One region of the Laceyella tengchongensis genome, then DNA from elsewhere that is predicted to be linked to it. Evidence: riboswitches for the same ligand, from Rfam matches in the RefSeq annotation. Region 1 holds a riboswitch; each other region holds the start of a gene.
What was found. Region 1 has a riboswitch for S-adenosylmethionine ahead of QQZ12_RS11860 (methionine ABC transporter ATP-binding protein). Riboswitches for the same ligand answer to the same signal wherever they lie in the genome.
Positions count from the first base shown of each region.

Region 2: it holds a riboswitch for S-adenosylmethionine, as region 1 does, so the genes downstream of both, QQZ12_RS05635 (PLP-dependent transferase) here and QQZ12_RS11860 (methionine ABC transporter ATP-binding protein) in region 1, are expected to answer to the same signal.
Region 3: it holds a riboswitch for S-adenosylmethionine, as region 1 does, so the genes downstream of both, QQZ12_RS05725 (2,3-diketo-5-methylthiopentyl-1-phosphate enolase) here and QQZ12_RS11860 (methionine ABC transporter ATP-binding protein) in region 1, are expected to answer to the same signal.

Region 1 covers NZ_FXTU01000005.1:184,082-195,569, forward strand. The annotation lists gene QQZ12_RS11840 (hypothetical protein) at 200-607, opposite strand; gene QQZ12_RS11845 (hypothetical protein) at 933-1,193, opposite strand; gene QQZ12_RS11850 (NAD-dependent epimerase/dehydratase family protein) at 1,287-2,225, shown strand; gene QQZ12_RS11855 (sugar transferase) at 2,446-3,090, shown strand; SAM riboswitch class I at 3,605-3,711, shown strand; gene QQZ12_RS11860 (methionine ABC transporter ATP-binding protein) at 3,798-4,763, shown strand; gene QQZ12_RS11865 (methionine ABC transporter permease) at 4,757-5,413, shown strand; gene QQZ12_RS11870 (MetQ/NlpA family ABC transporter substrate-binding protein) at 5,539-6,330, shown strand; gene QQZ12_RS11875 (YigZ family protein) at 6,423-7,052, opposite strand; gene QQZ12_RS11880 (LCP family protein) at 7,153-8,187, opposite strand; gene QQZ12_RS11885 (LCP family protein) at 8,358-9,386, opposite strand; gene QQZ12_RS11890 (LCP family protein) at 9,592-10,650, opposite strand; gene QQZ12_RS11895 (S8 family peptidase) at 10,880-11,488, shown strand, end outside.
Region 2 covers NZ_FXTU01000002.1:413,919-425,406, reverse strand. The annotation lists gene leuS (leucine--tRNA ligase) at 1-36, shown strand, start outside; gene QQZ12_RS05645 (helix-hairpin-helix domain-containing protein) at 90-827, shown strand; gene QQZ12_RS05640 (ornithine--oxo-acid transaminase) at 877-2,070, opposite strand; SAM riboswitch class I at 2,255-2,367, shown strand; gene QQZ12_RS05635 (PLP-dependent transferase) at 2,460-3,593, shown strand; gene QQZ12_RS05630 (aminotransferase class I/II-fold pyridoxal phosphate-dependent enzyme) at 3,674-4,834, shown strand; gene dcd (dCTP deaminase) at 5,017-5,574, shown strand; gene QQZ12_RS05620 (DNA internalization-related competence protein ComEC/Rec2) at 5,727-8,132, shown strand; gene QQZ12_RS05615 (RNA polymerase sigma factor) at 8,248-8,799, shown strand; gene QQZ12_RS05610 (anti-sigma factor family protein) at 8,789-9,493, shown strand; gene holA (DNA polymerase III subunit delta) at 9,512-10,534, shown strand; gene QQZ12_RS05600 (hypothetical protein) at 10,550-11,122, shown strand; gene QQZ12_RS05595 (phytoene desaturase family protein) at 11,175-11,488, opposite strand, start outside.
Region 3 covers NZ_FXTU01000002.1:432,522-441,730, reverse strand. The annotation lists gene QQZ12_RS05735 (carbon-nitrogen family hydrolase) at 154-936, opposite strand; gene QQZ12_RS05730 (pyridoxal phosphate-dependent aminotransferase) at 1,042-2,229, shown strand; SAM riboswitch class I at 2,290-2,449, shown strand; gene QQZ12_RS05725 (2,3-diketo-5-methylthiopentyl-1-phosphate enolase) at 2,515-3,732, shown strand; gene QQZ12_RS05720 (2-hydroxy-3-keto-5-methylthiopentenyl-1-phosphate phosphatase) at 3,729-4,391, shown strand; gene QQZ12_RS05715 (methylthioribulose 1-phosphate dehydratase) at 4,388-5,038, shown strand; gene QQZ12_RS05710 (1,2-dihydroxy-3-keto-5-methylthiopentene dioxygenase) at 5,051-5,563, shown strand; gene QQZ12_RS05705 (hypothetical protein) at 5,611-5,799, opposite strand; gene QQZ12_RS05700 (M24 family metallopeptidase) at 6,061-7,161, shown strand; gene ybiA (riboflavin biosynthesis intermediates N-glycosidase) at 7,342-7,791, shown strand; gene QQZ12_RS05690 (DedA family protein) at 8,168-8,758, shown strand; gene QQZ12_RS05685 (hypothetical protein) at 8,994-9,173, shown strand.

The DNA of each region.
Region 1 (11,488 bases):
TGCTTACGCGCGTTTTACTGCCCGACGGGTTGCCAGTCGATGTGCTCTGCCAGTTGGTGGTGGGGTCGCTCACTTGAAAATATCTGTGATTTTCTCCTCTTTCCCCCAAGCGCATTTAAATCAGTAAAAAACACCTGCATAAAATGCAGGTGATCGCTTTAATCTCTAATAATAGGTTTAAAAAATGGCATATGAAATCCTAATAATAGAATTTGTATATTCTTTGTACCGTTTTTAGCGTGATATATCCTAGAATTGCTGCAATTGTTGAATAAGGCAAATATAGACCGACAAGAGGACCATTTGCAATCATTATTAAGTAATCAGCTAAAATCCCAAAACCAACATACAATAAAAACTCTAAAATAGATTTTCCTTTACCTTTAAGTGGTCTAAGTATGAGATTAATTAACGTAAAGGCGATCCATCCATAAGTAGACATGCCGACAGCAGCGCCGAGTGATGATAGAATGAAAAGAGTAAATGGATCTGCATGTTCAATATACCTGCCACTTTTGTAAGCAATACTACCTACATAGAAAATACCAAAAGCAATCGCCGCAAAGAAAATCACTGTTAACTTATTTTTTAATGTAATTTGATTCATTAAACTTTTTCACCTTTTTATTTTGTATAAGGAGAGTATATCGCATTAAGATAAGAACAACAATGAATTAGGGTGTGGCTGGCAAATCAAGATGGAAAGTAGAAGCGGCGGAAAAACCTTTTCTCGATGAGCGCCTCGTTACGCGTGAAGCGAATGAGAAAACGGTTTTGGAGCCGCGCTAATTCACCAGCAACTCTAAAGAAGCTAGGCTTGTGTTTTCTGACAATTCCTGCGGTCAATTCGTGCATCTGGATGCAAGGCGCTATGGACTGTATAAGATCATGATTTATATTCGGGTTTGTGCTAACACCCGCTCCGCTGCCGACTAGATATGGTAGCCAAAGTACACGACGGCCCCCATGATTGCCAGCAGTAAAGTGCAAAGCAAGCGCAACAACCATCGTATCACAAGGACGCCCCTTCCGTTTCCAACATTTGGATAGGTATCATTATATGATGTTTCATACATTTGTTCAAATATGTTGCGGCTTAACTTGATAAGATAGGCATAAGGGGCATCTTCATGGCGGAGATCAGAGGAATCCGCTTGGCTTGATTTAGCTTTTTGCAAGCGCTTGACGGCCAAATCCGCCACCGCCTCTTTTGCTTTGCAAAATGGATTCGCAGTAGGTTCAAAAAGAAAACAAGTCATCGCGTCTATGAGAGAGGGGTTCATCCAATGAAAGTGTTAGTGACCGGCGGGGCCGGGTTTATTGGCTCCCATATTGTCGATCAGTTGATTGCGCGCGGAGATCAGGTCGTGATTGTGGACAATCTTTCTTCCGGAAAAGAGAGTCAAGTCAACCCGGATGCCGTCTTTTACAACGTAGATATTACCAGTCCTGATTTGCATGCAGTAATGGAGCAGGAGCGGCCTGAGGTGGTTATTCACCAAGCGGCGCAAATCCATGTGAATACCTCTGTGGACAATCCGTCTCTGGATGCCAACATCAATATCTTGGGCTCCATCAATTTGTTGGAGGGTTGCCGTAAGGCTGGTGTAAAGAAAGTGGTCTACGCTTCTTCGGCCGCAGTGTACGGCACGCCTGCTTACCTTCCTGTGGATGAGCGCCATCCGATCGGCCCCTTGTCCGGATATGGCGTTTCCAAATATACGGTGGAGCATTACCTGTCGGTGTACCATCATCTGTACGGCTTGAATTACACCGTTTTGCGCTATGCCAATGTTTACGGTTTGCGCCAAGATCCGCGTGGTGAGGGGGGCGTGATCTCCATCTTCATCGACAAGGTGCTGGGCCGTGAACCGCTTACCATCTTTGGTGATGGTGAACAGACCCGTGACTACATTTATGTCGAGGATATCGCTCGAGCCAACCTCAGCGCGATTGAGCGCGGGGACGGCGAAGTGTTAAATGTGGGGACTGGGGTTAGCACTTCTTTGAATGAAGTGGTTCGCCTCTTTGATGAAATCGCAGGTGTGAAGCATGAGGTGAACTACGGTCCGGATCGGGCGGGAGACATCAAGCACAGCTATTTCAACAATGAAAAAGTGCGTCGGGTGCTCGATTGGGAGCCGCGAGTGAGCCTCAGGGAAGGATTGGCCAAAACTTACGCATATTACCAAGCGGAATATCGTAAAATGGGCAAGGAACAGTAAACACTAATAAAGAACCCGCACACCCTATGCTTGAAAGAACGGGCCATGAAGATTTCATTTTTCACAATTCGGCTATTGTCAACGTGGAAAGATTACAGTATACTTGGTAACAGTAATCGGTTTGAAACATTGCTGTAATGTTACTGTCATTTTTGTAAAGTTAGTCGATAGCCGAAAATAATTGTGATTTGATACTATACACAGCAGGAGTGGTTTGCGGATGAGTTCAAAAGTAGCCTACGAGAGCAATTCGCGCGCATTCTCCGGAGAAATGAAAACGCCCGCCTCTTTCTATTTGGCATTTAAGCGCGGGTTTGAAATCGTGTTTTCCATTGGGTTATTGCTCTTCACTCTACCAGTGTTGATTTTGACGGCAATCGCGATCAAATTGGAATCACCAGGTCCCATCTTCTACAAACAGGAGCGGGTCGGTTTAAACGGCAAAACGTTTAACATCTTCAAATTGCGCTCGATGCGTACGGACGCAGAGAAAAACGGTCCGCAATGGGCTGCCAAGAATGATCCGCGCGTCACTCGTGTAGGCCAGTTCATCCGCAAAACCCGGATTGACGAACTGCCGCAGTTGATCAACATCCTGCGCGGGGATATGAGTTTGATCGGCCCGCGTCCGGAGCGACCGATGTTCACGGAGCAATTTGACAAAGAGATTCCGGGATTTAAGAAACGGTTGATGGTGAAACCGGGATTGACGGGTTGGGCTCAGGTGAACGGTGGATATGAGGCGACCCCTGCTGAAAAGTTGGAACTGGACTTGGAGTACATCAGAAATCAATCGTTTAAGATGGATTTTCAAATTTTGCTTAAAACCGTTTGGATCGTGATCTCCGGAAATGGGGCGCGTTAATGAGAAAACGGGTGGCTTTTGCTAAATCAAAGCAAAAGCCACCCGTTTTTATATACCCATCAGCCTGGTTTCCCAGGATGTAGTCAGTTTGTTAATGGTGCGCCAACGATGTTGCCTCATTTAAAAAATCAGCTTTAGGCCGAAGTACAAGAGAAGCCACAATGGGATACTTAAACATGTCGCGTTCAACACACCAATCCAAAACGATTTTCCGACAACCGTGTATTCCATGTTGGGCACCTCCAGCAGTTCAATTTGAGGATCTGTCTTTATTATACGCCAGCTTCCGCTGATTTAGTGGGGAGTAGCCGTATTGTTATCTAAATGTAATCTCGTGGTAAAAATGTGATAAATCCGTGAACAAAAAACATTTCCTGTAACAATGAAAGGTGACATTGCTCCCGTGTGGATGGTTAAGATTTTCCAGCCATAAATAACGATTGACATAATGTCTTTTATTATGATAATTTATAACTCAATAGTTAATATGTTAATAATTGAATACAGCAACATTCTCTTATCAAGAGAGGGGTAGGGACCAGGCCCGTTGAACCCTCGGCAACCATCTGAGATCCATCAGAAAGGTGCCAATTCCTGCAGATTCGTTCTGACAGATGAGAGAAAGGTGTGTCAATAGACGTATCCCTTCTTGCCATCTTCAGAGCAGAGGGATTTTTTTATTGCTTAATAAAGGTGGTGAAGCCTTAATGATTCAGATTAAAGAAGTTGTCAAGACCTATCCGGCGCGCGATGGGAGTTCGGTCGTGACTGCGCTGGACGGGGTGACGTTGACGATCAACCGAGGTGACATCTTCGGCATCGTAGGTTATAGCGGCGCGGGCAAATCGACGCTGTTGCGGCTGATCAACGGGCTGGAGATGCCGACAAAGGGTGAAGTCATCGTGGATGGGAAAGAGATTTCCCGCCTAAAAGAGAGAGAATTGCGCCAGGCACGGCAGAAGATCGGCATGATCTTTCAACACTTTCACTTGCTTTGGTCGCGGACGGTTCGCGAAAATGTGGCTTTTCCGCTAGAAGTGGCAGGGTTGCCGAAAGAGCAGATTCGCAAGCGAGTCGATCAGCTTTTGGAGCGGGTAGGACTAGCTGAACGTGCTGACGCATACCCTTCCCAGTTGAGCGGAGGACAAAAACAGCGGGTTGGCATTGCACGGGCTTTGGCCAATGAGCCGGATATTCTCTTGTGCGATGAAGCGACATCCGCGCTAGATCCAGAAACCACGGCATCTATTTTGCAACTGCTCAAGGAGATTCATCGGGAAATGGGGATCACCTTGGTGTTGATCACGCATGAAATGAGTGTGGTGCGGCAGATTTGCAACAAGATGGCGGTGATGGAAAACGGCCGGGTCGTGGAAACGGGGATGGTCTCCTCCATCTTTAGCCAACCACAACAGGCGTTGACTAAACAGTTTGTCAAAGAGCTGCAGCCTAGTACCCAAGACGATGACGCGTCAGGGGAAGTGGTTGAATTGCCGCTTGGTGATGCGGATAAGTTGGTGGCATTGGCTAAGAAGCATGGGATTCGGTTTAGTGTTGTCAGCGGGGCCATTGCAGGAGAACAGGATGACCGCTTGCGCGTAAGGGTTGATGGGACAGAGGCGCAGATGCAGGCCGTGCGCCAAGTGTTGAGTGGAGGTGAGCGGGCATGTTGACCGGTATTGATTGGAACCAAGTGTCCGTCGCACTGGGGGAAACCTTGTATATGGTGAGCATATCCACTTTGTTCACCGCGCTTCTGGGAATTCCTTTGGGAGTGATGCTTACCGTCTCGGATCGCGGTTATTTTTGGGAGAATATGTGGGTGCAACGAACGTTGGGCACGATTGTGAATATCTTCCGCGCTGTACCGTTTATTGTCCTAGTCCTTTTCTTATTTCCTGTCGCGGAGTTTTTGGTGGGAACCACGCTCGGGCCCACAGCAGCAACCGTGCCATTGATCGCTGGTGCGGCACCTTTTTACGCCAGAATGGTGGAGACTGCTCTCAGGGAAATTGACCGCGGGGTGATTGAAGCGGCGCAAGCGATGGGGGCTTCCCGTTTGCACATTATCTGGAAAGTGCTGTTGCCAGAAGCGATGCCGGCTATTGTCTCCGGATTGACCGTCACTTGCGTATCCTTGATCAGCTTCTCGGCGATGGCAGGGATTGTTGGCGGAGGTGGTTTGGGAGATGCGGCGTTTAGGTACGGCTTCCAATCGTTCAATGATGGCATGTTGTATATTTGTGGTTTGCTGTTGGTTGTGATGGTGCAGATCATTCAAATGGTAGGGGATTGGTTGGTTCGTCGCTTGGACAAACGGTGAATGGAGTAGAAGAGCCGGTCGAAGCGGGGATTTCCCGTAGCAGGGCAAGTAGACGCAACATAATCCGCCTATTCTGATCGATTTTATTAAATAAAATGATGCATGGGAGGATGGCAATGATGAAAATGAAAAGATGGATTGCGACGGGCTTGGTCGCATTGGTCGCCGCGTTTGGCGTGGGTTGCGGTAAGAAAGATGAATCGGCAGTGTTGACGGTGGGGGCGTCGCCCATTCCGCATGAGGAAATTCTGAAGTTTGTTCAACCGGAATTGGAAAAGCAGGGAGTGGAGTTGAAGATCCAAGCGTTCCAAGATTATGTGTTGCCGAATAAAAGTGTGGAAGAAGGGCAGATCGACGCCAATTTCTTTCAACACATCCCTTGGATGGAAGCCACCAACAAAGAAAAAGGGTATCACTTGGTGAAAGTGGCCGGGGTTCACATTGAGCCGATGGGCGCGTATTCCAACAAGATCAAAGACATCAGTGAACTGAAAAACGGAGCCACGGTCGCTCTACCTAACGCAACCAGTGAGATCACACGCGTCTTGCTTCTGTTGGATCAAAACAATTTGATCAAGCTGGACAATCGCGAAGGTGACAAAACGCTGAAAAACATCAAAGAAAATCCGAAAAACCTGCAATTCAAGTTGCTGGAAGCCGCGACGTTGCCACGCATGCTGGATCAAGTCGATTTTGCAGTGATCAACACCAATTATGCCTTGCAAGCAAAACTGAATCCGTTGAAAGATGCTCTGTTTATTGAAGGGAAAGATTCTCCGTACGTCAACGTATTGGCAGTGAAAAAAGGCAATGAAAATGATCCACGCGTTCAAAAATTGGTGAAGGTGCTCACTTCGCAAAAGGTAAAAGACTTTATCCTCAAAAAGTACAACGGGTCTGTCGTGCCGGCGTTTTAAAGCTGGAAGAGCCACACCCCATTTACAGGGTGTGGCTCTTCACTGTTTAACCGGTAGCGGAATCCGCGATAATGTCCCCACTTAGACGGTCTTTAAAGAGGTACATCTTTATATTCGGCTTCACCGAGCGATAGTACCGCCTGACCGTGGGTCCAGTTGGTTACTTGCTCAATCAGTTTTTGTTCTTCGCCTAGTGGCGTCCAAACGGCCCAACTCACTTTGTCGGCAAAGGACGGCGTTTCCAACAAATAACCGGTTCGATGCAATTCATGTTCCATTTTGCCCATGAAAGAATAATCAAATGTGATTACCACTTGTTGATGCATCATCCGTTTGACGAGCCCTGCCGCTTCAATTGCCGCCGCGGCTCCTTGGCTGTAAGCGCGCACCAATCCTCCTGCGCCAAGCTTGATTCCGCCAAAATAGCGGGTGACGACGACGGCGGTATACAAACACTGCTTGGCGTGGATCACTTCAAGGATGGGTCTTCCCGCCGTTCCGGCAGGCTCTCCGTCATCGGAGGATTTCTGCGTGGTTTCTGTGATGTGATAAGCGTAGCAATTATGGGTCGCATCCCAATGTTTCTTGGAAATTTCCTGTACGAATTGGACGGCTTCCGCTTCGGTTGCCACATGTTTAGCACGACAAATGAAGCGAGATTTCTGAATGATGATTTCTGTTTCCCCATAAGGGGCAATGGTCAGATAGCTGTCTGGTTTCATCGTTCGTATCACACCCTTCCACCCTATTATAGGGGAATTGGGCGAACAGGCCAAAGAGAAAGCGATGGTTGCAGGATTGCCGGCCATCGCTTTCTCTTTGTCACCGATTAGCAGGAGGTTCCATCTCTTCCCCTTCGGTCTTGTTGATCATGTCGTCATCAGGCTTGTACTCCAATTGTTGATGCAGAATTTGGCTAAGCCGTTGGATTTCCGTTTTGGGAATGATGACGACCGAACCGGAGCGGGCATACATTTTAGGATAGGCTTCAAAGGTGACAGTTTCAATTTTTTCTTTGGGAATTTCCCGATATGTTTTAATTAGAGAAGGGATTTCTTTGAAATGGAAGCTATGGTCAAAGTTATTGCCCACTGCCTTGGTGACTTCGTTAAACTTGGTAACGCCGTCGATGCTGGTCATTTTGTCAATCAATTGCGAGATGACCTCCCGTTGGCGTTCATTGCGGGCAAAATCTCCTTCGGCAAATGATTTGCGGTTGCGCACATATGCTAAGGCCTCAGAGCCGTTCAAATGGCGCGGCCCTGGTTCGAAAACAATCATTTTCCCGCCGATTGCACGCTGCTTGAATCGCTGTTTCACATTGACATCGACGCCGCCTAAAGCATCGACAAGATCTTCAAAGCCTTGGAAGTTTACTTTGGCATAATAATCAATGGGAACATGGAAAATATTTTCTACTGTTTGTCTGATATTTTCTACTTCGCCGATCCCTTTCATCCGACCGTAGGCTGCGGCGGCGTTAATTTTGGTTCTCACTTCCGTATTGGCGATCTTGACATAGAAATCCCGGGGAATACTAATCAATTTGATTGACTTGGTTTTGGGGTTGACAGCAGCCAAGATCAAGACATCGGAACGCCAATTGTTAGGGTCGGTGCTACGCTGGTCCGTACCGATTAACAACACAGTGAAGGGGTCTTTTTCCTCGAGGACCACTTTTTCCGTCCGCCAAGTGGATTTTTTCAATGGTTTTCCGGTTTTGGCGAAGACGCCCCAAAGTTGGGTGCCAAAATATATTCCGACACCGACCACGATAAGCAGAAGAAGGATGGCGATGCGCTGAATTAGGCGCTTGCGGTTGTTGTGTGGAGGGGGTGTTTGTTTATCAAATGACATTGTCTGCTCCTTACATGAATGAATTAGTCTTGGTAACTTTAGTATTTAGATTTTATATATAAAAATGCATACAGAGAATTTAGATACGGGGAAAGATTATAACTTGATTATAGTGAAATTCTTTACAGGCGCAATGGACAGAGCGTTGAAGAAATTTGACATTCTTGTGATTAATTTGTTGCATCAGGTGAGGGATTGTCATCGGTTTGGTCGAGCCATTCCGCTTTCGGTTGATATTCCAATTGTTGCTGGAGCATTTTGCGAATCCGCTCTTTTTCAGGCTGTGGGATGTCAAGCATATCTGCGCTGCCGACTTTGATGTCGACCACTTTGATGTGGATGCTATGGATGTTTTGTTTGGGTATCTCACGATACACTTTGATCAAGGCAGGGATATCGTCCATCCGGAACCCATGTTGAAAATTTTTTCCAAGAGTGGATGTGATCTCTGAAAATTGGCTGATGCCGTCGAAGCTGACCAATTTGTCCAGCAACAGGCCGATGACTTCTTGCTGGCGTTCATTGCGGGCGAAGTCCCCACCGGCGACGTCTTTGCGATTGCGTACGTAGGCGAGGGCCTGTTTGCCGTTGAGGTGCATCATCCCCGGCTGGAAGACCGCTTTGCCTCCGCCGATCATCGCTTGCGAGAAGGATTGCTTCACGTTGACATCGATTCCGCCTAAGGAGTCGACAATGTCTTCAAACCCTTGAAAGTTGATCATCGCATAATAATCGACGGGAATGTGAAGCAGATTTTGCACGGCTTCCCGCGTGTTTTCCACCACGCCCACCCCCGATTGCCGACCGTAGAAGGGGGCGGCGTTGATGCGTGTTTTCACACCACCGGAGTTGGGGATGGTCATATAGACGTCCCGGGGAATGCTGACCAACAGTACGGATTGTGTCTTCGGATTAATCGCGGCCAGCATCAGCACATCGGTCCTAAAATCATTGGGCCGGTTGGTGCGTTGGTCGGTACCGATCAATAAGACGGTGAACGGGTCTTCTTTGATTTTTACTTCTTGGTCCCGCAAGGCTGAGGTATCCAAGCGGTTGCTGCTGTCGGCCAAGGCGCCCCACAGCAGTGATCCGTAGTAAATGCCGAAGCCAAACACCAACAGGGTGACTGCTACGGCCAAATATTTGAACCATTTTTTGCGCCGTTTGCGCTGGGCGCGGCGCTGATCCACTTTGTTCATGGCGCATACCTCTCTTTGCGGTATTTGCTGAAGCTGGGGGTCTCGGATAAGATAAAAGAAGGCGGAATATTGTGCCTAATCTGCCGGAACTAAAATCCCTTCGTATCGTTATCATTCCCTTTGTTTTGCGGTTTGTAAACGTGCTTCGTCTATTTGTGTTGCTGTCCGCATATGGATGGAAAAAGAAAAGGGAGTGATGGCCTCCCTAGTTGCCATCGCTCCCGCTGTCTGCCGTGCCGTCAACGTCACTGTTCCCATTATTCAATTGCCCTTCTTTGGGCTTGTACTCCAATTGCTTTTGCAATAGTTGTCTGATCCGTTGTTTCTCTTCTTCAGGAATGCGCAACACTGCGCCGGAACCAGGGACTTTATCGTCAAATACTTTTATTTGTATGGTTTCGATGTTCTGTTTCGGAATCCCTTGGTAAATCTTCACCAGAGCTGGGAAATCGGTGATATCGAAGCTGTATTCGAAGTTTTTGCCAACCGCTTTCGACACTTCGCTAAACTTTGTTACCCCGTCGAAACTGGCCAGTTTGTCGATCAGTTGGGAGACGACTTCCCGTTGCCGTTCATTGCGCCCCAGATCGCCCCGGGGATCCTCATGCCGTTCCCGCACGTAAGCCAGTGCTTTTTTTCCATTGAGGGTGTAAGTGTTTCCTGGGTAGAACTTGGCGTAGCCTCCACCGATCATCGCTTGGGTGAATTTGAACTTGGGAGTCACTTGGATGCCGCCTAATGCATCTACAATGTCTTCGAACCCTTGGAAATTGATGCGTGCGTAGTAGTCAATCGGCACATGAAGCAATTCTTCTAGGGTTTTGCGGACGTTTTCCACATCGCCCACACCCGATTGGCGACCATAGTAAGCAGCCGCGTTGATTTTCGTTTTTACACCACCGGAGTTGGGGATGGTGATATAGGTGTCGCGCGGAACGCTTACCACTTTGGCCGTTTTAGTTTTGGGATTGATGGCGGCCAAGATCATGACATCAGCCCGCCAATCATTGGGGCGCGTTGTCCGCTGGTCGGTTCCGAGCAAAAGCACAGTGAACGGTTCATTTTTGATTTCGACTTCTTTATCGCGCAGGTCGGACTTTTTGAGTTCTTTGCCACTGTTGGCGAAAACGCCCCAAATTTGCGAACCAAAGTACAGCCCGAATCCCAACACGAGGACAGTGACGATGGAAATGATACGGAATGTCCATTTTTTGCGCCGTTTTTGTTTGACACGGTCAATGCGGCTGTCGTTTACTCTTTGCATCTTTGAATCCCCACTTGCCGTTTGGTTTTAGTGACCTCTCCTGTCTTTCTTAATAAAAGGATATTTTTCTTTCTATTTAGAATGTTACTAGACTACAAACAATTAAATTCAAACTGAAAAACAATAATGAAAGCTGTTTACAATTAATTATTCTATCGGATTTATTCGACATATTCCACCCAATTTGTGGTGCTGTTTTTGAAAATAATAGGACTTTTTGGTGAGAGCGATGATATTTGTCCGAATGCTTGCGGGATCGATCTTTGCGATTGTATTTGTCATGGGCTCTGTGTCATCTGGCGGATCAGAACGGGCGCGGGAGCAGGCAGGTCAGCGAGAGCCGTTGCCGGCGCAAGAACCCGATGCGTTTCGGCTTTCGTTTCTGGATCAGATCAAAGCGCCGGAGGCATGGCAAGCGTTCATGCGGCGAAGTGGTTCGTTGGGGACGGACCCGTTTGTAGTAGCGGTCGTGGACACAGGAGTCGACTTGCAGCATCCCCTGTTGCGATCCTATTTGGTACCTGGAGTCAATCTTCGTTTCCCGGATGAACCACCTCACGACCGGATGGGTCATGGAACGAAAGTGGCAGGAGTAATCGCTTCTGTGTGGGGGGCGGGACAATGGCGAACGCCCATGGGAAAAGGCCGGATCATGCCGGTCAAAGTGATGGAAGATGGCAGTGATGGCCAAATGAGCCGCACCATTGCCGGCATCCGAGAGGCGATCTCACGTAAGGCCCGGATTATCGTGTTGGCTCAAGGGAGTTGGCGTCACCACCCAGCGTTGGCTGAGGCTGTCGCTGAGGCGGAGCAGCAAGGTGTGTTGATCGTAGCGGCG
Region 2 (11,488 bases), on a different contig from region 1:
GTACCAGGTAAACTTGTGAATATCGTAGCGAATTAAGGTGGATTTAGCCAAGCAAGAGGCTCCGTTCCCGGTATAGGGGGCGGAGCCTTTTGTCGTTCTGGCAGCATGCAGGGGGGACGTCATCCCTATTGTGCAAATGGGGAGAAACGGGTATAGTGTGGGTAATTGGAAAAAAATGTCGGAGCGTGAAGGCGATGGTTTACTGGGATTGGACACCAAGGGAGAAGGGCTTGGCGATTGCGTTGGCGGGGGTGGTGTTGACAGTAGGAGCAGTCTGGCTATTTGGACAGGAAGAGCGTCCTGACAGGCAGGAGTGGATGGAATACCCGGTTCAGGCCAATCCGCCCGTGACCGAAAGACCTGAGGTAAACACGAACAAACAAGCGAGTAAGAAAGCGATCATCATCGATGTGAAAGGAGCGGTGCACAAGCCGGGCATATATCATTTTAGTTCGGAGGCGAGAGTGTATGAGGCGCTAGAGCGCGCTGGTGGGGCGCGGGACGAGGCTGATCTGGGACGGGTGAATTTAGCTGAGCCGCTCCGGGATGGGATGGTGCTATACATTCCCAAACAAGGGGAGCAGGTGACACCGTTTATGGAAACGGCGAAGGCTGACTCGGCGGATGCCGGCGGGAAGATCAATGTGAACACCGCGACGGTAGAAGAGTTGGACAAGCTGAACGGAATCGGTCCTAGCAAAGCGGAGGCCATCGTCCGCTACCGCGAAGAACACGGGCCGTTCCAATCGGTGGAGGACATCGCGCAGGTGCCCGGCATCGGCGAGAAGACAGTGGAGAAATTCCGCGAACAGATCACAGTGCATTAAAGGAAAAAGCGATCCAGGCAAACTGGATCGCTTAAAACGTGTAACGCTCTTATTTGGACATGATTTTACGCACTTTTTCCAGCGCGAGATCCAACTCTTCTTGAGTGATGGTGAGCGGAGGCGCAAACCGGATGGTGTTGTCGTGGGTTTCTTTGCAGAGCAACCCTTCTTTCATCAGTGCTTCACAGTATGGACGTGCTTTCTCATACAGTTCCATGCCGATGAAGAGACCTTTACCGCGTACTTCTTTAATGATCGGGTTTTCGATTTTTTTCAATTCGGTGATGAAGTATTCACCCAACTCGCGAGAACGGGTGGTGAGATCATCTTCCACCAGAACATCGAGTGCGGCGATGGACACAGCACAAGCGAGAGGATTACCGCCAAAAGTAGAGCCGTGCGAACCCGGATCGAAGACGCCCAAGATTTCTTTGTCGGCAGCGACTGCGGAGATCGGCATGACTCCGCCGCCCAATGCTTTACCCATAATGTACATGTCCGGCTTCACGCCTTCCCAATCGCAGGCGAAGAACTGGCCTGTCCGCCCGAAGCCAGTTTGTACCTCATCGGCGATGAAGAGGACATTGTGTTCTTTACAGATTTCCAAGGCTTGGCGCAGGAAGCCCTCCGGTGGAACGATGACTCCCGCTTCCCCTTGGATCGGCTCCAACATGAAGGCAGCCGTGTTCGGGGTGATAGCCGCTTTAAGCGCTTCCAAATCGCCATAAGGGATCACTTTAAAGCCGGGTGTGAGCGGACCGAATCCACGTTGGTATTCTTCGTTGGAAGATAGCGAAACAGCGGTGATGGTGCGGCCGTGGAAGTTATCTTCACAGACGATGATTTCTGCTTGGTTGTCGGCAACCTTTTTCACATCGTAAGCCCAGCGCCGAGCCGCTTTGATCGCCGTCTCAACAGCTTCTGCACCCGTGTTCATGGGCAGAACCATTTCTTTGCCGGTCAGCTCAGCGACTTTCTCATAAAACGTGCCCAATTGGTCGTTGTGGAAGGCGCGGGAAGTAAGCGTCACTTTGTCTGCTTGATCCTTCAGGGCTTGGATGAGTCGCGGATGACGGTGACCATGGTTGAGCGCAGAGTAAGCACTTAACATATCCATGTAACGATTGCCATCGGCGTCTTCCACCCACACGCCTTCTGCTTTGGAGATGACGATCGGCAGGGGATGGTAGTTTTTCGCTCCGTATTTATCCGTGAGTTCAATCACTGCTTGGTTTTTGGACATGGATGATGAACCTCCCTTGTAATTTACCCAATTAACCTCATTTTAGGTAATAAAGTGCGCGAAATCAATGAAATGTATACTATTTCACTGTTGCGCATAAATAACAGACTTGACGGATAAAAAAGGAGTGGGTATAATCACCTTATCATTAAAAATGCAAACGTAATAAACATTCATATTGTTTCTCTTATCAAGAGCGGCGGAGGGACTGGCCCGATGAAGCCCGGCAACCTCGGTGAGATGGTATCACCGGAAGGTGCCAAATCCTGCAGAACAAAAAGTTCTGAGAGATAAGAGGAGACGGTCCGTCCGCGCGCGCAAACCTCTTCTCTTGTCGGGAAGGGGTTTTTTGTTTGCCAAATTTCCGCATCAAAGGAGAGGAAACACCGATGAGAATGGAAACAGCGTTGGCGCAAATCGGGAACAGACAAGAACGGAATACAGGAGCAGTGAACTATCCGGTCTATTTTTCAACTGCATATGAGCATGTTGACGGGGTGAGCACTGGGTATGATTATTCACGCGCTTCCAATCCGACGCGAGACGTGCTAGAGGAAAGTATCGCCCGATTGGAAGGGGGGGACGGCGGATTCGCGTGCAGTTCGGGAATGGCGGCGATCCACACGCTGATGGGTTTGTTCAGCCAAGGGGATCACTTGATCGTATCGTTGGATCTGTACGGCGGAACGTACCGGCTATTTGAGAAGGTGATGACACGGTACGGTTGTTCCTTTTCTTATGTGGATATGCGGAACTTGGCGGACATTGAACGGTTCATTCAGCCTAACACCAAAGCGATCTTCATCGAGTCGCCCACCAATCCGCTGATGTGTGTGACAGATGTTGTTGCGGTCTGCCGGTTGGCTAAGGAACGAGGACTGATCACCATCGTGGACAATACGTTTATGACGCCTTTTCTACATCGTCCCCTCACGTTGGGAGCGGATATCGTTATTCACAGCGCCACCAAATACCTGGGTGGGCACAATGACGTGTTGGCCGGGTTGATCGTGACCAAGGGCGCAGAACTGACGGAGCGGGTCGCCTTTTTGCAGAAAGCAATCGGCGCGGTGTTAGCCCCATTGGACTGTTGGTTGTTGATCAGGGGGATGAAAACCTTGGCGCTCCGTATGAGGCAGCATGAGGCCAACGCTCAAGCGATTGCTGCTTATTTAGAGCGCCATCCGGTTGTCGACGCAGTATATTACCCCGCGCTGGACTCTCGGAGCAAAACCTTGCTCACTGAGCAGGCGGACGGGTTCGGCGGGATGTTGTCATTCCGCTTGAAGCGCAAAGAGTGGGTGCGTCCAGTTCTCAACAATTTGAAGATTATCACTTTTGCGGAAAGCCTGGGGGGCGTAGAAAGCTTGATAACCTATCCGGCCACGCAAACCCATGCCGACATTCCGGTGGAAATCAGGGAGCAAACAGGTGTCTGTGACCGCTTGTTGCGCTTATCGGTGGGGATTGAACACCAAGAGGACTTGATTGCCGACTTGGCGCAAGCCTTACCGCAAGGGTAAGCACGAAATTTGTTCCGCTGAGGGAGCTTTTACACACCGCCAAACGAGCACGGTAAGTTAAAGAAAGGGATGAGGATGAGATGAGGTTTGACACAAAGTTGTTGCACAATGGGAATGAGATCTGTTCAGTTACGGGAGCGTCGAGCATCCCGATCTACCAAGCTTCCACGTTTCACCAATTTTCGATTGACCAACCAGGGGAATTTGATTACGCCCGTTCGGGAAATCCGACCCGCCAGGCGTTGGAAGCGACGATCGCCCAACTGGAAGGCGGGTGTAGGGGATTTGCGTTTGCTTCCGGGATGGCAGCGATTTCCACGGTGTTTCTCCTCTTCTCACGCGGAGATCATCTGGTGGTTTCCCAGGATGTGTATGGTGGCACCTATCGCGTGTTGACCAACGTGTTTGAGCGGATGGGGATTGAGACGAGTTTCGTGGATACGACGGATTTGGAACAAGTGATGCAAGCGATCAAGCCTAATACCAGAGCGCTGTATATTGAGACACCATCCAACCCGCTGTTGAAAGTGACTGATCTTCGGGGAGTTGTCAACATCGCCCAAGCGCATGGTCTCCTCACGATTGTGGACAACACCTTCCTCACCCCGTATTATCAGCGTCCATTGGAATTGGGGGCCGATATCGTCATCCACAGCGCGACCAAATTCATCGGGGGCCACAGCGATGTGATCGCTGGATTGGTCGCAGTCAAAGACCGAGAATTGGCGGAGTCATTAGCGCAATTGCAAAACGCGTTTGGCGCAGTGCTAGGCGCTCATGACGCTTGGCTGGTGATGAGAGGGATCAAAACGTTGAAGGCGAGAATGGAGCTGTCGACAAGAAGTGCGGAAAAAGTGGCCTTGTGGTTGCAACAGCATCCCGATGTGGAACGGGTGTATTATCCCGGCCTGCCGTCGCATGAAGGCCACTATGTACAGGACGCGCAAGCCAGCGGGCACGGGGCTGTCCTCTCCTTTGATCTTGGCGAGGGAGATAAGGTGCGCCAATTTTTACAACGCGTCAAATTGCCGATCGTGGCGGTCAGCCTAGGTGCGGTAGAATCGATTTTGTCTTATCCGGCGCTGATGTCCCATGCCTCTATGCCACCGGAAGTTCGGCTAAAACACGGGATCACGGATGGACTGTTGCGGTTGTCGGTCGGTCTGGAAAGTGCCGACGACCTAATTGAAGACCTGGCGCAAGCGATGTCGTTTAGCGTGCCAATAGCCGTGGGGAAATAACGCCGTAGGAACTAAATTTTCCTGCGTGACATGACGCTTTTCGGGAAAGGGGTTTTTCACCGTTTCTATCTACACATACCCTATTCCGCAGTCTAATGCCTCCTTCACAGGGGGCGCTTTTCTTTTCGCCTAATTTATGTACAATAATAAAGAACGATCCAGCAGAGAAGGAGTTATCCAAGATGACAATCAAATCGGATAAATGGATACGGATGATGGCGAGAGAACGGAAGATGATCGAACCATTTATCGATCGCAATGTGGGAAAAGGGGAGGCCGTCAGCTTTGGCTTGTCCAGCTACGGATATGACCTCAGGGTGGCGGATGAGTACAAGATTTTTCACAATGCGTTAAATTCGGTGATTGATCCCAAAGAAATCAGTTCCGATTCTTTCGTGGACTTTCAAGGAGAGGTATGTATCATTCCGCCGAACTCGTTTGCTTTGGCCCGGTCGGTGGAGTATTTCCGCATTCCTGAAAACGTGCTGGCGATTTGCGTTGGCAAATCCACCTACGCGCGTTGCGGCATCATCACCAACGTCACCCCGTTGGAACCGGGTTGGGAGGGACATGTGACATTGGAGATCTCCAACACGACCCCCCTGCCGGCGAAAATATATTCCAATGAAGGATTGTGCCAAATCCTGTTCTTGGAAAGCGATGAAGCGTGCGAAGTTTCTTATGGACATAAGCAAGGGAAATACCAAGGCCAAACGGGCATCACGTTGCCGAAAGTGTAAAGCTTCAGATAGCGTGAACGTAAAAGCCGCATTGCCGGCAAGATTGAACACTCATGTGCGACATGGGTGTTTTTTTGTTGAAATTTGTTGGGGAAAGAAGGAAATAGGCATAAGGCGGGAAGAAAGAACTGGTGCGAAAAGGAGGTGGGAAAATGAAACGGCCTTTGGTGGTGTTAAGTTTGGCGTGGGTGCTCGGCTACTTCGTACATGGATGGTGTCGGCTCCCCGCCATGGCCTACCTGCTCGCCGCGCTGGCCGCACTGGTAGGTGGCGGGTGGGCATATTACCAATGGCGGAAAGGGGTTTTTATTACCTTGCTGTTGGTAGGCGTGTGCTTGTCAGGCGGGCGGATCGCATGGGTGGAGGGGCATTCGCCGTCGGCACTTTCGCCACTGATCGGGGCATCCGCCGAGTCCTCCCGATCCCTGCCGGTGGTAGGCAAGGTCACCTCCCTGCCTGAGTGTGACGGGGATCGCCTCCTGTTTGTGCTCGATGTGGAGCGGTTGCGTGTGGGCGGGAAGTGGCAGCATTTGCCGCAACGGGAGCCGGTGCAAGTTACGGTAGCTCTGTCCGACCCCAGCCAGTGGCGGCGAGCCACGCAGATCAAACCCCAGCAGACGGTAGCGATGCCACTCACTTTTCAACGTCCGCCTCTGCCGCGCAATCCGGGGGCCTTTGATTACAGGGAGTACTTGGCACGGCGAGGCATTCACTGGTTGGCTGAAGGAAAGTCGCTGTCCGATTTCCGTCTGTTGGCCGTTGCCAAATACCACCCCTTGTATTGGATGGGCGGAGTGCGGAACTGGGCAAGTGAAACCGTGAAACAGATTTATCCGGAGCAGACAAGCGGTGTGATGCGAGGCATTTTGCTGGGCGAGAGAAAAGCGGTTCCCGAACGGATTGAACAGGATTACGCTACCCTTGGCATCATCCATGTCCTCTCCATTTCAGGTTTGCATGTCAGTGTGTTGCTCGCAGTCGGGTATTGGGGATTGAAGCGGCTCGGCATGACCCGGGAAAAAGCGGCGGGCTTAGTTATGGCTCTTCTTCCGTTATACGTCATCCTGACCGGCATGGGCGCCCCTGTGATTCGGGCGGCCTTGACGGCCGGAATGGTTTTGCTCGCCACCCTTTTGCGCCGCCAGCAGGATGTGCTATCTTTCTTGGCCCTTTCATTTTTGCTCCAATGTGGCTGGAATCCGCATGTATTGGAAGAAGCTGGTTTTCAACTTACATATGCCATAACCGCCGCATTGGTCATTGGGACAGGGAGTTTGGGTGATGCCCTTCCTCTTCCCTGGGCTTGGGCGCGACAAGCATTAGCGGGAATGCTGATTGCTCAAGGGGTTTCGTTGCCGTTTGCACTGGTTCATTTTCATGAATATTCGCTTTTGTCTGGTGTCGCCAATCTATTGTTTGTGCCCATTGTCAGCTTAGTGGTGACGCCCTTGGGGATGGGTTCGGTGTTGTTGGCGGCAGTCTGGGAAACGGGCGCCCGTGCGGTGGCCGAGATGGTTACGCTTTGCCTGTATATCGTGGATGGGGGTGTCGGTGTGCTGGCGCAGATGACCCCGTTGCATCGCTTGTGGCAAACCCCACCGGGTTGGTGGCTGGTGGCGTACGCATTGGCAAGCTGGTATCTTTTTGCTGCATGGTGCGGGGCATTTCGCTTTCACAGCGGCGCGCATCGCGTCTATGGGTGGATTTGCTGGATCGGCTTACTCTTTATCGCCGCAAGCATGAAAATAGGGAGCGATGCGACGCGCATCACATTTCTAGATGTGGGCCAAGGAGATTGTGCGGTGGTTGAAGCGAAATCGGGGCAGGTGATTGTGATTGACGGCGGCGGGCGCGATGTGCGGGATGGGGAGGCTTCCTTTGATGCCGGCAAGCAAGTGGTGGTTCCTTTTCTTAAATTCCGTGGCATCAACCAGATTGATACGTTGGTGATGACCCACGGCGACTTAGATCACATCGGCGGGGTTAAGGCCATAGTGGAGCGCATACCGGTCAAGCGGGTGGTGCGCAATTCCTCCCCCATCCAATCTCCCATGGAGCGCGAAGTGATGACAGCGATCCGTCGCAGGGGCATTCTTGTGCAGGTACCGCGTTTGCATCGGTGGGAAAGGCTTGGGGAAGGCGTGAATTGGCAATTTTACCATCCGGGGATCAGCACGCGTCACGAAAGAAATGAAGATTCGCTCGTTTTTCTGTTGACGGTAGATGGCGTGCGGTTTCTTTTCACCGGAGATGCGGGAAGTCCGACGGAAGACCAGTTGCTGCGCCAACTGCGCCTGCCGGATATCCATCTGTTGAAAGTGGCTCACCATGGCAGTCGATCAGGCACGCAATCCAAGTGGTTGGAAGTGCTTAAGCCGGAGCATGCGGTCATCTCGGCCGGTAAGCGAAACCGCTACGGGCATCCCGCTCCAGAAGTGATCCGCCGCTTGCAGAAAGAACGGATACATATTTGGCGAACAGACCTTCAGGGAGCGATACAAGTGGAAGTGCAAACGGGTCGGCTACGGATTGCTTCCGTTTTAAAAGATGGCGGTTGACGCGTTGGAAAGACAAAAAAGGCAAACTTTTTTCAAAAGGGATCTGGCAAATTTATGGTACACTGGTTGCAACATCGATCTGAACGAGAAAGTCTAAATGGTAGGAGGGGTATTGTTGCTCGACTCTGATTTGATCCGGCGCGCGCAACAGGGAGACAGGCAAGCTGTCGTCCAAGTGTTGAAGCAACTGGAAGTCGCGATGTACCGCACAGCGTATTATTTGTTAAACAATGAGCAAGATGCTCTGGATGCAACACAGGAAGCCTTATTAAAGGTGTATAAGCATTTGCCGACATACAAAGGGGATGCCATGATCCACACTTGGGCGCAACGGATTGTGACCAATGTATGTATGGATATGTTTCGCAAAAGGAAGAAGGTGGTGTTAATGCGGGAAGATTTTTGGCGAGAAGATGTTAAGGCCGTCCGCGAAGTGGAAGGCGGCGCGATGATGACTGATCTGAAGCAGGCCATTTCCCGCCTGCCAGAAACGCAACAAACGGCGGTCGTGTTGCGGTATATTCAGGAGTACAATTACCAGGAGATCGCTGAGGCGATGGGGATGCCGATCAATACAGTCAAATCGCACTTGTTTCGGGCACGCAAGCAGTTGAAACAATGGCTGGCGGCTTATAAGGAAGGAGGGGCCACCACCCATGGATCGTGAAAAATGGATTGAATGGATGCAACGCGACCTTGATGGTGATTTGACGCAAGTGGAAAAGGAGATGTTGGAGAAGCATCTGGCCCGCTCGCCTGAAGATGCACGCATTTATGAAGGGTTTCGCTCCTTGTCCGATGAGCTGTCCCGTTTGCCGCAAGTGATGCCGCCGACTAGCATGGTTGATTCGCTCTTGGCGGAAATGGAAGACAAACCGTCCGAGTCCCGTCCGAATCCATCCGGCTGGATGGCGCGCTGGCGTCCGTCTCGACGAGTGGCTGTCGGCATGGCGGCTCTGTTTGTCGTGGGATTTGTGAGCGGTGCGTGGGTGAATGGATGGTTGATGAGCGATCCGCCAAAACAAACGATGACTTCGCGAGGCGACGGCAGTCCCTTCGATGGGAAAAATGCTAGCAAAGTTCCGCCTGATGTGCTCATCTCCATGAGCAGCGAAAAAGACGGACAGTCCCACATTGCGTTTTCCCCGGATCGTGAATATCAAGCGATCTGGACCGACAATCACCTTTTGGTCAAAACCAAGGATGCGAAAACCACCTATTCGCAAAAGCTGTCCGTCGGCGGGCAAAAGCCGCGCATGCAATGGGTTTCCGCTCGACGCGTCAAAGTCTCTTACCAGGATGAAAAAGGGGCTTCCAAGCAGCTCACTATTGATGTCGAGCGGGGCGAAAAGGTAAACTAGGGTGAAGAGGTGAAGTCAGTGAACCAGGAGCTTTTACGGGAGCTGAAGCAGAACAAGATTCACCCAGTTTACTTTCTTTACGGCACCGAGCGCTTTTTGATTGAAGAAGCGCTGTCGGGGTTGCGTGCGCATGTGATGCCCGAGGAAGATGAGTTTGGCAACGCGGTTACATTGGATTTGGAAGAAACGCCGATTCAGATGTTGGTTCAGGAGGCGGAGACGCTTCCTTTTTTTGGTGAACGCCGCTTTATCGTGGGCAAAAACGCGCAGTTTTTAACAGCCAGCAAAGGAAAAAGCGGTGTCTCCCATGATCCGGACGCACTGATCCATTATTTAAAAAACCCGTTGGAAACAAGCGTGGTGGTGCTCACCCTGCACGGTGACCATTTGGACAAGCGCAAGAAGGTAGTGAAGGAATTGTTGGCCGGCGCCCGCACGGCGCAATTTGACTCGCTCAAAGGCAAAGAAGCTGCGGAATGGGTAGTGCGCCGGTTGCGCGAGCGACTGGTGCGGATCGATGCCGATGCGCTGAAAGAACTGCTTGTCTTAGTGGGAAACGATTTGCACCTCTTGCATCAAGAATGCGAGAAATTGGCCACGTTTGTGGGTGAGAACGGAGTCGTCACCCCAAAGATCGTATCGGAATTGGTTCCGCGCACGTTGGAGCAGGATGTGTTCAAACTGACAGAGAAAATCGCGGAACGAAAGTTGGAAGACGCCTTTCATATCTGGCATGATTTGCTGTTCCAGAAAGAAGAACCCGTGCGGATCTTGGCGCTGGTCATTCGTCAATTCCGCCTGATGTTTCAAGTGAAGACGTTGGCAGGAAAAGGAATGAGTGAACGCGAGATGGCGCAACAGCTCAAAGTGCACCCCTATCCGGTGAAATTGGCGTTGCGCCAAGCGAGGGCTTTCAGTGAAAAGCAGTTGCGTTCTTTGTTGGCGATGGCCATTGCGGCCGACCAGGAGATCAAATCGGGAAAAGTGGACAAAGAATTGGCTGTCGAACGATTGCTGTTCCGATTGCATATGTCCGCTTGAAAGGAGCAATCAATGATGCAAGACCAACAACGACAAGCTTTGCGCAAACGGCAATGGCTGTATCTCAACGGGCTGTTTGTTGCCGTGTTACTTTTGTTGGGCCTGTTGCTGGCGATCAATGTCACCGCCCCGCAGTTTTTCTTAGCGCTGGGGTTGCTCTTTTTGGTGACGCCCGTCAGCATCTGGGTGTTTAAGGAAAGCAACCCCTTGTTGCGGGTGCTCCCCGGCATGGGAGAATTATCGCAATATGAACATGAGAAGCTGGGGGAAAGTTGGGGGAAATATCAGTTCTCCACCGCTTTATTGCAAACGGCCTGTAGCTTGTTCTTCTTTGTGCAGGCCGCGATTCGTGAGGGAGGGGCTCCATTTCGCGAAGGGATACCGATTTGGTATTTCATTGTCGTTCCGGTGATCGTGCTATTGATTATCAACTTAAACCATCGTTCGCACATTAAGCGGATGGATGGGAAGACGCCGGAACAACTGCATACTTACGCTGAAGAGAAAAGGTTATTTTCCATTGTGTTTGCATCCGTGACCTTGGGGATGACGTTGATCGGCACCTGTGTGGTCATGTTGATGAGTTGATGACAAATGCAAAAAGCCCGGCTTGCGAATAGCGAGCCGGGCTTTTTACGAATCAATCCTGTTCCTCTTCAACAGGGTGCTTCATGATGCGGCGGGTGGCTTCATAAGCGGAGGTGAAGGAAAGCTCCGACAGTTGCCCTTTTCCTTGACACCAGTCACCTGCGAAATAAGCGTTGGCCAGGCTGTGGAATTTGACCGGCATCAGCCGTTGGTCATCAATGCATTTGATTTCCTGTACCGTCGCTTTTTTGGACACACGTTTAGCTACAAGCCGGTCGCGCCAGCCGGGGAAGTGCTTGTCATAAATGGATTCGATGATGGCTACTTTCTCATCGGCTTTGTTTTGGGCGATCTCCTCTTCATTTA
Region 3 (9,209 bases), on a different contig from region 1:
ACTTCCATATGCCGTTGTCTTTAGATTGATAAGGGAATAATACACTTTCACGCAGATCATTGTCAATCATATTCATTCATTTCGGATGCGATTAGTTTCATTTGGCAATTCTTTAGATTGTCTTCTGAAAGTCCATTCTGTAGGGAAGGTGTTTTAATATAATTCTGGGCGTCGGTCGCTGAAAATGGGGATGCGCTTGCGGATTTGTAGAACCTGCGCAAGATCGATCTCCGCCAGCAGGGTTTCTTCAACAGGGCCTGCTTCGGCCACGATCTCTCCCCAGGGGTCGATGATGAGCGAATGGCCGGCAAAGGTATTGTCGGGATCACTCCCCACACGGTTGCACGCGATGACGTAACATTGATTTTCGATTGCCCGGGTGATGAGCAGATGGCGCCAATGGGCAAGCCGTGGCATCGGCCATTCAGCGACGACGAACAGCACCTGTGCCCCAGCGACGACATGTTTTCTGATCCATTCGGGAAAGCGAATGTCATAACAGATGACCCCAGCGCAAGGAATGCCATCTAGCGCGAAGGAACCCATTTGTTCGCCGGGCTGTAGGTATTTCTCTTCGTTCATCAGGCGAAAGAGGTGCACTTTGCGGTATTCACCCACTTGTTTACCACGGCGGTCAAAGGCGATGAGTGTGTTCCAGGTGCCGTCTCCTTGTCGTTCGGCGACTGAACCGGCAATGATGTGCACGCCGTGTTGCCGAGCGAGCTTGGATATGAACGCTTTTGTCTTCATTGCCATCGGATCAGCGATCTCATCCAAACGGGTCAAATCATAACCAGTGGTCCACAATTCCGGCAAAATGATCACATCCGGCTTGTCGGCGGCCGCGGCGGCAATTTTTTGTTCAGCCACGGCCATGTTTCGTTCCGGTTGCCCGAAGGCGATATCCATTTGGATCACAGAACATTTCCATTTCATAGGAGATGCATCCTCCCAAAAAAGACTTTGACAGATTCCCCACAACGATATAACATAACTGATTAGAATTTCAAGAACATTTCCCAGAGAGTGGATGTGAGAATCTTGAGCAAATTTCAACGTGCGGAAGCGTTGGATCGCTTGCCGGAGCAATTTTTCGCCCGCTTGGTTGGTCAAGTCGGCCGTCTGCAGGCGCAAGGGCATGACGTGATCAATCTGGGTCAAGGCAATCCTGATTTGCCGACTCCCCCGCATATCGTGGATGCGTTAAAGCGGGCTGCCGATAATCCGCAACATCACAAATATCCGCCGTTTCGAGGCCACGCGTTCCTCAAGGAGGCGGTCGCGCAATTTTACTTACGGGAGTACGGGGTGAAGCTAAATCCCGAAACGGAAGTGGCGGTGCTGTTCGGTGGCAAAGCAGGGCTGGTGGAGATCTCGCAATGTTATCTCAACCCCGGCGATGTCGCATTGGTGCCCGATCCGGGCTATCCCGATTATTGGTCGGGGATTGCCATGGCTGGCGCTGAGATGGCGCTCATGCCGTTGTTGGCTGAAAATCGGTTTTTGCCTGATTTTGCAGCCATTGATGAGCAAGTGTGGGACAAGGCGAAGCTGATGTTTCTCAATTATCCCAACAACCCGACAGGCGCCGTCGCCAACGCTGAATTTTTCGCCGAAGTGGTGAATCGGGCTGAGCGGCACGATGTGCTGGTCGTTCATGATTTCGCGTACGCCGCAATCGGTTTCGACGGATCGAAGCCGATGAGCTTTTTAGAGACGCCGGGTGCCAAAGAGGTAGGCATTGAGATTTACACGATGAGCAAAACCTACAACATGGCCGGTTGGCGCATTGGATTTGCGGTAGGAAATGAGCAGGTGATTGAGAGCATTCAGTTGCTACAAGACCATTTTTATGTCAGCCTGTTTGGCGCCATCCAGCAGGCAGCGGCGACCGCGCTGACGGGTTCGCAGGATTGTGTGCGCGAATTGGTGACCACATATGAAAGACGTCGCGATGCTTTTATCGACCGGTTGCGCGAGCACGGATGGCAGGTGGAAAAACCGGCCGGCTCCTTTTTCTGTTGGCTTCCGGTGCCGGAGGGGCATACCTCGCTGTCGTTTGCTAACTTGCTGTTGGAACGCGCCCATGTCGCCGTCGCTCCTGGGCTGGGCTTCGGACAGGCGGGGGATGGCTATGTGCGGGTGGGCATGCTGGACAGCGAGAAGCGCTTGATTGAGGCTGCTGACCGGCTGGCGTTGTGTTGCCCTGCGAAAAACGGATTGACATAGGCGAATGGTTATGTGATAATGACGGGGAAAATTGAAAATTGAAACGGAATTATGTTATTTCTCTCATCAAGAGCCGGCGGAGGGACGAGCCCGATGAAGCCCAGCAACCGACCGTAATGCCATCGCGAGATGGGGCGCCCGATAAGATCAGGGAGCCGTGGTCCATAACCACGAAGGCACGGTGCTAATTCTTGCAGCGAAATCAGCTGAGAGATGGGAGGAAGTGGAGTCTGTGGATCATCCCTTCCTCGCGAAGGGTTTTTTTATTTGTGAGGAGTGAATGGTATGGGTCATGTGGTGGCGACATATCTTGTGCATGAGCAAAAAGCCGACTTGCACAAAAAAGCGGAGAGCATCGCACTGGGGCTTACGGTCGGTTCGTGGACCAACTTGCCGACGATTGAACAGGCTCAATTGGAGCGACATAAGGGAGAAGTGGTGGAAGTGGCCCTGCTCCCGACTGACGGCGAGGGCACAAAAGGGCTGATTCGAATCAAATATCCTGCGGCCAATTTCTCCTTAGACCTGCCAGCGATCTTGACCACGGTATTTGGCAAGCTCTCGCTTGACAGTGAAATCAAATTGGTGGATCTCACCTTCTCCCCGGAGGTGGCAAGCGCCTTTCCAGGACCGCGATATGGCATTGACGGCATTAGGGAAACGCTCGGCGTGACGGGCAGGCCGTTGGTGATGAGCATCTTCAAGGCCATGTTGGGCCGGGATCTGTCCTATTTCCAACAGCAGTTGCGCGAGCAAGTCCTAGGAGGCATCGACTTAGTCAAAGATGATGAGATATTGTTCGACAACCCCCTGACCCCTTTTAAAGAGCGGATTCGCGCGGCCAAGGAAGTGCTTGGCGCCACAGAGGCGGAAACAGGGCACAAAACCTTGTACGCGGTGAATCTGACCGGACGCACATCCGAATTGAAGGAAAAAGCGAAGCGGGCGGTTGCATGGGGGGCTGATGCCCTGTTGTTTAACGTGTTTGCCTATGGGCTGGATGTGCTCACTGAACTGGCGGAAGACGAGGAAATCACGGTGCCGATCATGGCTCATCCCGCCGTTTCTGGCGCGTTTACCGCTTCATCCCGTTATGGTATAGACCGGGCGCTTTTGTTGGGCAAGCTCTTGCGTATGGCCGGGGCCGACTTGGTCTTGTTCCCATCCCCTTACGGAAGCGTTGCGATCCCTCAGCAGGATGCGTTGGCGATTAAAGAGCATTTGTTGGCGGAATCGGATATCCACCGCCGGGCGTTCCCTGTTCCTTCTGCCGGGATTCATCCGGGATTGGTACCTGCGCTGGTGCGGGATTTCGGCATAGATTGTGTCATCAACGCGGGAGGCGGCGTACATGGTCACCCTGACGGAGCAGTGGGCGGCGGCCGCGCGTTTCAGCAAGCGATTGAAGTGGTGTTGGCTGGTGGAGAACTGAGTGACGTAGACGATGCCCGGCCGGAGCTGGCCAAGGCGCTAACTTTGTGGGGAGGAGCGGGGCGGTCATGAGCAGGCAACCGATCTTGTTTTGCGATTTCGATGGCACAGTGACAGAGACAGACAATATCATCGCTATCATGAAAAAGTTTAATCCGCCCGGTTGGGAGGCGATCAAGGAGGATGTGCTTGCCCAGCGCCGGTCGATCCGTTCAGGCGTGGGGCAAATGTTTGCCATGTTGCCCTCTTCCTTGAAAGAGGACATCGTGCGGTTCGTGCTGGAACATGCCCGCCTGCGCAGTGGATTCCCCGAGTTTGTCCGTTTTGCCCAAGACCATGGTATTCCGCTGTACATTGTCAGCGGAGGCATTGATTTCTTTGTCCATCCCATGCTGGAAGGGCTTGTAGATCAGGCCAACATTTACTGCAATGGCAGTGACTTCAGCGGGGAGACGATCCGCATCTTGTGGCCCCACGCCTGTGATGAAAGCTGCCAAAATGATTGCGGCTTGTGCAAACCGGCCATTCTGAAACAGTATCCCAAAGAGCGGTACCATCGCATCGTCATCGGCGATTCCATCACTGATCTAGCCGCGGCCAAACAGGCAGATGAGGTGTTTGCACGCGATTTCCTAGTAAAGAAATGTGAAGAGTTGGCAATTGCCCACACACCATTTAACACGTTTTACGATATCATCTCATCCCTTGAGCAAAAGGGGGTTGTCGCATGAGTGTAGTGGCCCGAAAATGGCAGGAGTTGGCTGAAATCAAAGAAGAGTTGGCCGGCCGGGACTGGTTTCCTGGAACCAGCGGTAATCTGTCGATCAAGGTGAACGACGATCCGCTGCTATTTCTAGTCAGCGCCAGTGGCAAAGACAAACGCAAACGGACGATGGAAGATTTCCTGCTAGTCGATGGCGAGGGAAGGGTGGTGGAAGACACCGGATTAAAGGCGTCCGCGGAAACCTGTATCCATCTGGAGGTGTACCGCAACACGACCGCGGGGTGTTGTTTGCATGTGCATACGGTAGACAACAATGTGGTGTCTGAGCTGTATGCAGAGCAAGGGTTTGTCACTTTTCGCAATCAGGAACTGATCAAGGCGTTTGGTATCTGGGAAGAGGATGGCGAGATCACCGTACCGATTGTGGAGAATTTCGCCGACCTTCCCACGTTGGCCAAAGAAGTGGCTGGGGTGATCGAAACCAACACCAAAGCGGTGTTGATTCGCAACCATGGCGTCACCGTGTGGGGCAAAGACGGATTTGAAGCGAAGAAACATTTGGAAGCATTGGAATTTCTGTTTTCTTACCATTTAAAAATGTTGATGTTGCAACCGCGGTGGACGGCTTCCCCCGCGACTGCGGCTCACGCATAGGAGGAATGGATCATGGCAGAATTGCGTTTTCATGACAACGATCAGAGAGTGAGCCACCCCGATGAGGTGAGCGCATATTTGAACAGCCAAGGCATCATTTATGAAAAATGGGACATTACGAAGCTGCCCGCGCGGCTCAGTGAAAAATACAATTTGGACGAGGAAGAGAAAGCGGAGATCATCCAAACGTTCCGAAAGGAGATTGATGATTTGTCGGCACGGCGGGGCTATGTGACTGAGGATGTGATTTCTTTGTCCAACACCACCCCCAACTTGGATCAGCTATTGGAAAACTTCAAAGCCGAACATCACCACACCGATGATGAAGTGCGGTTTATTGTGAGCGGCCACGGCATTTTTGCGATTAAGGGGCAGGATGGCCGGTATTTCGATGTAGAGCTGGAACCGGGCGATCTGATTTCGGTGCCGGAAAACACCCGCCATTATTTTACGTTGATGGCAGATCGGAAAGTGGTGGCGGTGCGCATCTTTAAAACCAAAGAAGGTTGGACACCGATCTATTAACCAAAAGCAGCTTCCCTCATAGGAGAGAAGCTGCTTTTTTCGTAGATTCACAACTGAAACGAAGATTCCCCGTCTTGGTGATCCAAGTCGAGCGGATGGCTTAATGTGTCTGGTTCGTCATTCAGCTTTTTCAAACAAGATTGGCAAACCAAGACGTTTTTACCTTTCTTCGTCAAACGAGCTTCGTATTTGGCGGCCACTTTTCCGCAGCTTTCACACAGATACGTTTTTTTCATCAGTGATCCCCCCGTAAATACTCATCAGTTTACATGCCATGCAAATGGGAGTGAGCCCGAACGGTCAGCTGGGAAAGCATCCGAGTATAATAAGAATTATTTTCCCGGAACATTTTCTGCTTAAACCAAATTGTATCGATCATATTTGAAAAATTTTTATGCGTGTGTAAATGATTCGTTTCGTTATAATAAAAGTTAGTGATATCTTATGACTACATAAATTCATTGGCAGTTCGGCCATGGTATAGGAGTGTTTTGATGATGGAACGCAAATGGGAAAACATCTCGCAATGGTTGAAACAGGAAGGGGTAGAGATGGCGTTTGTCCATTCCACGCCGAATGTTTTCTATCTCACCCGTTTCTTGTGCGATCCCCATGAACGGTTGATGGGCGTCTTTCTGTTTCCGGAAGCGGACCCGTTCCTCGTTTGCCCAAACATGGAGAAAGCACGGGCGCGGGCGGCTGGCTGGACTGAACAGATCATCGGTTACGATGATGCGGAAGATCCGTGGTTGATGATTGGCGAGGCGCTAAGCAAGCGGGGAATAGAGCGCAATGCCACTATTGCGGTCGAAAAAGAGTCGTTGCCCTACGCTCGTGCAGAAGCGCTACTCGGCGTCGTGCCTGGGGCATCTTTCACGGCAGTGGACGCACTGATCAACCAAATGCGTTTGGTGAAAAGTGCGGATGAGCTGGCCATTTTGAGACAGGCAGCTTTGATTGCCGATGAGGCAGTGCAAGTGGGCTTGGATGCACTGGGGCTGGGTCGCACCGAGTTGGAAGTCGTGGCTGAGATCGAATTGGCCATGAAGAAAAAAGGAATCCGGGAAATGTCCTTCCCCACCACCATCCTGTTCGGAGCTAACTCCGCTTTGCCCCACGGCACACCTGGCGACCGGCCGCTGAATAAAGGCGACTTTGTCCTGTTTGACTTGGGCGTCGTGTTGGATGGTTATTGCTCTGATATTACGCGCACGTTTGTATACCAGGAAGCCAGCGAGGAACAACGCACCATCTATGACGCCGTGCTGACTGCGCAAGAGGCGGCGATCAATGCGTGCCGCCCTGGTGTGCGGATGGGTGATGTGGACTTGGCAGCCCGCAACCTCATCAGCGAACGCGGTTACGGCGAGTATTTTAACCACCGCCTCGGCCATGGCTTGGGGATTGGTGTGCATGAATTTCCTTCGATCCATGAACGGAACGACGACCCGTTGTTGACCGGCATGGTGTTTACCATTGAGCCGGGCATTTATGTTCCGGAAGTGGGCGGCGTCCGGATTGAAGATGATGTTCACATCACGGCGGATGGAGTGGAGTTGTTGACCCGGTTCCCGAAAACGTTCCAAATCATCGATTGACGATAGGTAAACCATATCACGAATTGCCAGCGGCGCACTACCAATTTGTCAGATGATGTGACAAGCGCGTTGCAAATGGCGCCAAGAGGAGGCGAGCATTTCGGAATAGGATGCCCTGTTTGCCGCCTCTTTTTGGTTTACACGGGATCACAAAACACCAAGTTGAAAGGGGGCGCGGCTGTGGTGATCACATTTTATCGCGTGAACGATCCATATGGCTGTTTTTCCAATTTTTCCGCACATCCGATCGTGCTAGATGGGAAGGAATGGCCAACAACCGAGCACTATTTTCAGGCGCAAAAGTTTGTGACGACGGCACCAGATTATGCAGAAAAGATCCGATTGGCACCGTCCCCCATGAAGGCTGCGCAATGGGGGCGTTCCCGAAAAGCGCCTTTACGGCCGGATTGGGAGTTGGTGAAAGACGATGTGATGCGGCGTGCGGTTTATGCCAAGTTTAAGAGCCATCCGGAGATTCGTGACGTTTTGTTGGCGACGGGTGAAGAGAAGATCGTGGAGTTGACGACCACGGATATGTATTGGGGCGTCGGCAGTGATGGTACGGGAAAAAATCGATTGGGCGTCATTTTGATGGAGGTGCGTGAGCGTCTGCGTCAGGAGTTGACGTAGTCCACATGGCCAACGACAACGGCTGGCTTGTTCGCTGTTGCTTGCCGAAACGTGTCATGGGTTGTTCACTATCACCTGCTCTTGTGACCTGCTAAAATAAAATGGTGAGATCATGAAAATGGGGTGTGCGGTGAAAAACAATCATGCGCGTTGGTATCAACACACATGATTGTGAAAGAATAGACAGAACGGAAGATGTGGGGATGATTCTAGAAGCGTGCGGGGCACGCCAATTGTTGGGAGATGCACCGGAAGGTGCCTGATGTGATATACTGATTCTAGAATCCCTAAAAAATGAAATCTTGTGCAATCATGAATATAAATGCACGTGTAAACGTTTTGTAGGTAGGCTAACAAGACAGCAGGGAGTGGACTTATGCTACAAATTGCTTTGGATTTTTTGGATAAATGTGGAATGTGGGGGCTATTTGTGGCCACGGCGATTGAAGCGTCGTCGTTGCCCTTTCCAGGAGCTCTTTTCGTTCTGATCTACGGTTACCTGATGGATGTTAGCCCATGGACCCTAGTCCTGATCTCCGCTATCAATAGTTTTGTATACGTTGCGTTCAGTTTAATTCCTTTTTATCTTGGCACCCGGATTGAGAAGTTTTCCAAAAAGAAATTTGACCAGAAAAAGATTGAAAAAGCGCAAATGTGGTTCAAAAAATACGGGGAATGGAGCATCACCCTGTCTCGCCCAACCGGGTTTGGCAACTATATTTCTTATATTTCGGGTATGAGCCGCATTTCACTGTGGCGCTTTATCGTGTTTAGTTATCTGGGGGTTTTTCCGTGGAACACCGTTTTGCTGTTTGTCGGGCGAAAGGGGAATTTGGACACGGTTCAGCATTTTCTTAATCTCATGCAGAAGTTCGGTTACATTTTGGCAGGAGTGGTCGCCTTGGCGTTTGGCGTCTGGTATCTCTTTAAAAAAAATAAGCAGAGAACGCAATGTGAAAAAGGCTGAACTGGCAAAGGGGCCAACGGAGCATGTAAAAACCAGCGAACATGTTGTTCGCTGGTTTTTTAGTCGGCAGGATGGCATTGGTCTTGCCAATGATCCAGCATGCAACTAAAGCGAGGAAAAAGGTGATGGCTTCGAGTTTATGTGAAGGCTTGATGAGAACGGGAAGAACCGCTTGCATCCTGCATTCATAACCAGCAAAATAAGAGGGAGACAATGGAGTTGGAGGAATGGATACATGGCAACATACCGATTGGAACGAGTTGGAGAAATGCTTGAAGATAAAGGATACAATGTGATAGAGACGGAAGCGGAAGAGGTGATTGCTTGGTTCCAGTACTTGTCCGACGCTGACTTGTTTCTGGCGGTTCTCGCCGAAAAAGAGCGGATGGATGCGGAGAAGGGACAACCTTCGTAACAGTGAGCCTGATGAATCACCACCGCGTCGGCACGT